Regions from separate parts of the Lysinibacillus sp. 1 U-2021 genome, predicted to be linked through region 1. Evidence: riboswitches for the same ligand, from Rfam matches in the RefSeq annotation. Region 1 holds a riboswitch; each other region holds the start of a gene.

The links. Region 1 has a riboswitch for thiamine pyrophosphate ahead of thiM (hydroxyethylthiazole kinase). Riboswitches for the same ligand answer to the same signal wherever they lie in the genome.
Region 2: another riboswitch for thiamine pyrophosphate. It lies ahead of QH639_RS01185 (ABC transporter substrate-binding protein); the one in region 1 lies ahead of thiM (hydroxyethylthiazole kinase).
Region 3: another riboswitch for thiamine pyrophosphate. It lies ahead of thiT (energy-coupled thiamine transporter ThiT); the one in region 1 lies ahead of thiM (hydroxyethylthiazole kinase).

Annotation. Positions count from the first base shown of each region.
Region 1 covers NZ_CP123966.1:2,320,128-2,322,333, forward strand. Annotated here, with positions in the region: gene mbcS (acyl-CoA synthetase MbcS) at 1-1,050, opposite strand, end outside; TPP riboswitch at 1,241-1,338, shown strand; gene thiM (hydroxyethylthiazole kinase) at 1,422-2,189, shown strand; gene thiD (bifunctional hydroxymethylpyrimidine kinase/phosphomethylpyrimidine kinase) at 2,177-2,206, shown strand, end outside.
Region 2 covers NZ_CP123966.1:226,181-228,386, forward strand. Annotated here, with positions in the region: gene QH639_RS01180 (thiamine-binding protein) at 1-111, opposite strand, end outside; gene QH639_RS01185 (ABC transporter substrate-binding protein) at 113-1,108, opposite strand; TPP riboswitch at 1,261-1,371, opposite strand; gene parC (DNA topoisomerase IV subunit A) at 1,480-2,206, opposite strand, start outside.
Region 3 covers NZ_CP123966.1:3,986,890-3,989,095, reverse strand. Annotated here, with positions in the region: gene QH639_RS21175 (AAA family ATPase) at 1-300, shown strand, start outside; gene QH639_RS21170 (hypothetical protein) at 341-463, opposite strand; gene QH639_RS21165 (magnetosome magnetite crystal formation protein family) at 519-842, opposite strand; TPP riboswitch at 968-1,075, shown strand; gene thiT (energy-coupled thiamine transporter ThiT) at 1,210-1,770, shown strand; gene map (type I methionyl aminopeptidase) at 1,933-2,206, shown strand, end outside.

The sequences.
Region 1 (2,206 bases):
AGTGTTGCCAGGAGTAGGTTTTCCCATCGACCCAACTCTTGCGTCCATTCCTACCATTGTGCCTACCAATAATGTATTTTCTGTTTGTCCATAGCCATCTCGCACTTGTAATTTGAATGTTTCCAAGAATACTCTAATGACCTCACTATTTAATGGCTCACCAGCTGATACAGCTTGGCGAATCGCACTTAAATCATATTCATATAAATCTTCAAGCGCTGCCATAAAACGATATTCAGTTGGTGTACAGCATAATACATTGATTTTGAATCGCTCAAGCAATGCTAAATAACAAGCTGCTTCAAATTTACCTTTGTAGACAAATGCAGTAGCACCACTACCTAAAGTAGCTAGAAACGGACTCCATATCCATTTTTGCCATCCTGGTGCTGCAGTCGCCCAAACAATATCATTTTCTTGTACCCCCAACCAATGTGGTGCTGTTGTTCGTAAATGAGCATAGCCCCAACTATGCGTATGCACTGCTGCTTTTGGATTTCCTGTTGTTCCGCTTGTATAGGCTAAAAATGCATGGTCTGTACTTTTTGTTGGGATAGGATTTATGTAGGTTGTAGGTTGATTATTCATTTTTTCAAGTATGTTCTGCCAAGGTTCATGTGCATTCCCTATGACAAATTGCAGTATGTCTTGTAAATTTCCAACTTTATCGAACTGTTCAATATAGGGTTCGAATGCAATAACTGCTTTAGCATTTGCATGATGAATTCGATACTCAATATCCTTTGTTCTTAACATCTCAGAACTTGGAATAATCGTTAAACCCGCTTTCAATGCAGCAATATACACTATATATGCTTCCACTGAACGTGGTACCATCACTAAAATGACATCACCTTTCTTTAAACCTTGCTTAGTGAATACATGTGCTGCTTGATTCGCTTTTTCCAATAAATGTGCATATGTAATACATTGGATGTCTTGGTTTTCCTCATAAATAATTAAAGCATTTTTGGTTGCATCCTGAGCATATTTTTCAATTTCCTCTACTATGTTATACCATTCTGGTGCAACTAAATCTTGTCTTTTCATGGCAATTGCCCCCTTTTGTTATGACACATTATAAGACTCTTTTTTCAGCATTTTCAATGGTTTGTGCTTAATTTCGGTAAAGTCATGACAACTATCATACTCTCCTATATGGCATCGGTCACATTTTATCTATAGGAAAACTTGCTATTGAATACAACTGAAAAGTATGGTACATTTTGGTCAACTAAAAGCAAGATTGCAGGGGGACTCGTAAGAGTTGAGAAGGTAAAACCTGACCCTTTGAACCTGTTAGTTAATACTGACGTAGGGAGCAATAAACATCGTTTTCAGATGAAAGGCTCTTTTCGTGCATTTTTACACAAAAAGAGCCTTTTTTGCATGCTTACGTCCATCCCTAAAGGAGGACTACAATGATTTTTCAAACAATTCGTCAACAGCAACCACTTATCCATTGTATTACCAATTATGTAGTGGCAAATTTTCAAGCAAATGGTTTATTGGCGATAGGTGCTTCACCAGTAATGGCCGATGACTGCCAAGAGGTAGAGGAGATGGTGGCCATTGCTCAAGCATTATTAATTAATATTGGAACACTTAATGATCGCACAAAAAGTGCCATGTTATTAGCAGGCGAAAAAGCCAATAAACTTGGTATTCCTGTTATTTTAGATCCTGTCGGAGTTGGAGCCACAACTTATCGTAAGGAAACCGTAAGATACTTACTGGAAAACATACAATTTGCGGTGATTCGCTGTAATCTCGGCGAGCTAGCAGCAATAGCTGGTGTAAATTGGCAACAAAAAGGTGTCGATAGTGGTCATGGCACTATCGCTATGGAATTAGAAGCCACATCATTGGCTCAACGCTATCAATGCATTGTTATTGTCACAGGAGAACACGATTTTATAACTGATGGCAAGCATAGCCAATGGATTGCTGGTGGTCATCCACAAATGACGGAAGTAACGGGTACAGGTTGTTTACTTAGCGCAATTTGTGGCGCAGCCTATAGTGTAAGCCATAATCCTTACCAACAATTAACAGAAACACTTACTTACTATAAAAAAGCAGGTGTACTGGCATCCGCATTTACTGCAGACATTGGTGATTTTCAAATAGCCTTACTCAATGCTATACATCGCTTATCAAAGGATGGTGCAGCTTCATGCATATTGTAACAACAATCGCTGGCTCA
Region 2 (2,206 bases), 2.1 Mb from region 1:
TTTCACCCCAGAAGCATCGATCACCGCAATTGCTGCATCGACATATGGTATAACATCTTCATATTTCTCTGTCTTCGGAATGATTTGTACACTGATTAATGAATTTGCCATCTTATTTGGCCTCCTTTTTAGGTAAGAAATCATTAGTAAAGGCTTTTTTCGCATCAAATTCGCCCTCTAGTACTTGATTGCTTGACATCCATTTCGCATAATTTTCCCACACAGAAAGCTTTTGCTCTCCCCATTGCTTGGCATCATCCTGATATTTATCAGCCAGCCATTCCTGACTTTTATGCACTAACGCTTTATCTAAATCAGGAGCCGCTTCGATTAAAATATCAGCCGCTTCACTTGGGTTTTTAATTGCGTATTCATAGCCCTTCGATGCAGCTGCCACAAAGGCTTTGACTACATCGGGGTTGTCCTGTATCATTTTTTCATTTGTAGCTAAAACCGGCGTATAATAATCCAATTGATCACTATAGTCTGTAAGATATAGCATATTAATCTTTTCCCCACGCAGCTCAGCCTCAATACCAGTCCATGCATAATAAATCCAAGCAAAATCTATATCTTTTTCCATCATTGTGAAGAAATCTAAATCCCCTGCATTGACGATATCTAGCTTATTAATATCTGCCTTTTCTTTTTGCATGAGTGATTGTAAAACGGCTTGCTCTAATGGCGCGCCCCAACCACCATAGGTTTTACCTTCAAAATCCTTTGGCGATGTAATGCCCTTCGAAGCAATAGAAGCAAAGCCAGATGTATTATGCTGTATAATTGCTGCGATGGAGACCAGCGGCACACCCTGTACTCGTGCCTGTGTTATGCCTTCCTGATAGCTCACGCCAAAATCCGCCTTTCCAGAAGCAACAAGCTGATCTGCGCCCGCCTCGCCAGGCATAATAATATCAACATCTAAGCCCTGTTCCTCAAAATAACCGAGTTTTTTTGCAGCATATAGTCCTGTATGATTTGTATTCGGCGTCCAATCCAGTACCACAGACACCTTTTTCAGCTTGTCAGCAGCCTGCTTGTCATCCTTGTCACTACAGCCTACTAATGTCAATAGTGCTGCCAATAAAATAAAAAACCATTTTTTCATGCGAAAGCCTCCCAGTTTGTAATATGAAAGTGTTCATGCATGAATGTTGTCACCAGAAGAAAGCGTATACAATGTTGGCAAGCTGTTGCTTGAAAACATAAAAAACGCCTAGGATTCCTCCCAGACGTATTGCAATCAATCTTCAAAACTTTGCTTTTTGATTAGATGTTCCCTACGCTGGTACGAGCCAAATCAGGTTCAAAGGGTCAGCGTCTACCGGACACAATCTCAGCTAGCAATTACTAGCCCCCCTACATTCTTTCGCTATGAACTTTTCGATGATTATTATACCCATAGTTTCACTTAAATGACAAGGTGCTATTTTTGAATAGAGCTTAAAGCCCAGCGCTCCTAAGAGGCTGGGCATGCTTTTAGCTTGGTTTCTGTTCTTTTTTGGCTGTTACAACATGAGAAATTGCTCCATCTGTTGCAATATCCACTTTAAATGAACCATTGGAATGTCGATCCGCACGAGACAATGCTTGTACGTCAATCATCTCTTGAACACCTTTTTCAGTTTCAATCACAACCTGCTCCTCGTCTGTTGCTTGAACAACTGCCACAATTCGGTGAGGGTTTGCTTTTAACTCTGTTAATACTTTTAGTCCACGTTTTGCACGACTTGCTACTTCAACTTCAGCAACATTCATTTTCTTCACGGCCCCACGCTGTGTCACAATCACTACATAGTTGGTAACATCAGGCTGTAACACATTGACTCCAACTAAGGCTTCTCCATCTTTTAGTGTGATCCCTTTCACACCGCCTGTTTTCACACCTGTAACTGGTAACTCCTCCATAGGGAAACGAATCGCATAGGCTGTATCCGTTGTGAGCATCAGCTCCACGTCATCTGTTACAAATGATGCATAGATCATCGCATCACCAGCCTTGACGTTCATCGTTTTAATTGGCTTTGAATAACGTGTTACCGCATAGTCTGCGAGTGGTGAGCGCTTAATTTGGCCATCTTTTGTGGCTGTGAAGACATACGTATTTGGCTGGTCAAAGGTTTCGAAGCCATAAACCGCAATAATGGATTCATCTTCCCCTGTTGGCACAATACTTGAAATATGCTGGCCGAGATCCTTCCAGCGT
Region 3 (2,206 bases), 1.7 Mb from region 1:
ACTTTATCAGGTGGCGAAAAATTTAATGCTTCGTTGAGCCTTGCATTGGGGATGGCAGATGTGATTCAAAGCTACCAAGGTAATATTCATATTGAAACGATGTTTATTGATGAGGGCTTTGGCTCGCTCGATGAGGAATCACTAAATAAAGCAATCGATACATTAATTGATTTGCAGGATTCGGGTCGTATGATTGGCGTTATTTCGCATGTACCTGAATTGAAATCTGCAATGCCAGCAGTTTTACATGTAGAAAAAACATTGAATGGCCATAGTCAAACCCATTTTGAAGTGAAATAAAACGAAGGCGTATTTCCTCTAAAAGGAATACGCCTTCATTTTATTTTTTTCGAGTGGTGGTTGTAGGCGTTGTGCCCTTTTTTGCAGCCATTACTTTTTTTACGATAGGAATAACAATAGGTGCTAACTTAACGGCGGTTTTTACAACGTTTGATACTTTCATCCCAAAACAGCTCCTTTTACAATTACTACTACCTGTTTCACTTAAAAATAAAACATTAACGGATAACACGAACAGCCTGAATTATATTCCAAATCACAATACCTAGTGAGACGAGAGCATAGATGGCGAATGAAGCAAACCAAATAATCATCACCGTCTTGTTATTGGAGGTTGGATCTAAACTAAATGTAGAAAAAACAAAGACAATAAAGAATAGAATGCCAAAAACAAAAGGTATTAAATGAGAGACAAGTGCACGAATCGAATGGCTTTTTACATCACTGTCTTTTGTTACAAAATATACAATTAATGGAACGATAAAAGGGGCGAAGAAAATACTAAGATAACTAAAGGCAGCTAAAATTTTTTGATTCTCCATAGTTGTACCTCCTTTTTAAATATTTACGCATGAAAAACAGCAAAGTTTCAAAAAAATGATGTATGGAAGGTTGTAATCCTTTAATCCTTTGCGTACAATGAGAGTGTTCAAATAAATTCAGATGTAACGACCACAAGGGGAGCTGATGATGTCAGCTGAGACTGGGCACGTAATGCCTTGACTCTTCGAACCTGTAAGTTAACGCTTGCGTAGGGATGTGGATAGAAACCGACACTTGTACGATGTGAGGCTCTGTCCTGACATCGTTTTTTCGTCCTTAAAGGAAAAAAGGTGTCAGAAAGAGACATATCAGCGCTTTTCTATTCCTGCTCTTGTATCCTACATCGGAACAAAGGAGAGAATATGTATGGACAAAAAAAGACTATTAATGCTAGTGGAGATTGCGATTTTTGCAGCGATTGGTCTCGTACTGGATCAGGTTTCCTTTAAAGTATGGGCACAAGGCGGCTCAGTTAGTCTTGTTATGGTACCAATTATGTTAATAGCATTTCGCTGGGGCTTAATAGCTGGGCTAACAACTGGATTACTCGTAGGTGTAATGCAAACCATGTTTGGTGCTACGATTGTGCACTGGCTACAAGGATTCCTGGATTATGGAGTTGCTTTTACAGTTGTAGGATTAGCGGCGGTTGTACGTGGACCAGTGTTAGACGCTGCTAAACATATGAACAAAACAAAAATGGCACTTTATATAATCATAGGTACCGTTTTCGCAGGCCTCTTACGATACACAGCACATACAATTGCTGGTGCTGTATTTTTTGCCGAATATGCTGGTGACCAAAATGCATGGATCTATTCCATCATCTACAATGGTACATATATGCTACCAGCAACCATTTTAACGGCGGTCGTTGGTGTTCTTTTATTCACAGCCGCTCCACAATTAATGCAAAGAAAATTTTAATGCTAGTCCCTTCACATGAGTGGAGGGACTTTTTTGTCGTGAATAACTCTTTTAGCACTTTGCAAAGTAGGAAAGCATACAATATTTAAAGCGTTTATCGTTATACGCATAAAAAGTTATGTTATATTAAAGAATAGATATTAGATGAAAGGGACGTTATACATGATTGTAAAAACGCAAGAAGAGATTGAAGCTTTTAAAAAAATAGGACGCATTTGTGCTGAAATTCGCGAAGCAATGAAAGCTGCCACAAAACCAGGTGTTACAACACTTGAGCTTGATGAAATTGCTGGTCGCATGTTTGCAGAGGCAGGCGCTATTTCAGGACCAAAGGGAGAATATGATTTTCCAGGGTATACATGTATTAGCGTCAATGAAGAAGTAGCACATGGTATTCCAGGAAAGCGTGTTATTCAAGAGGGAGATATCGTAAATA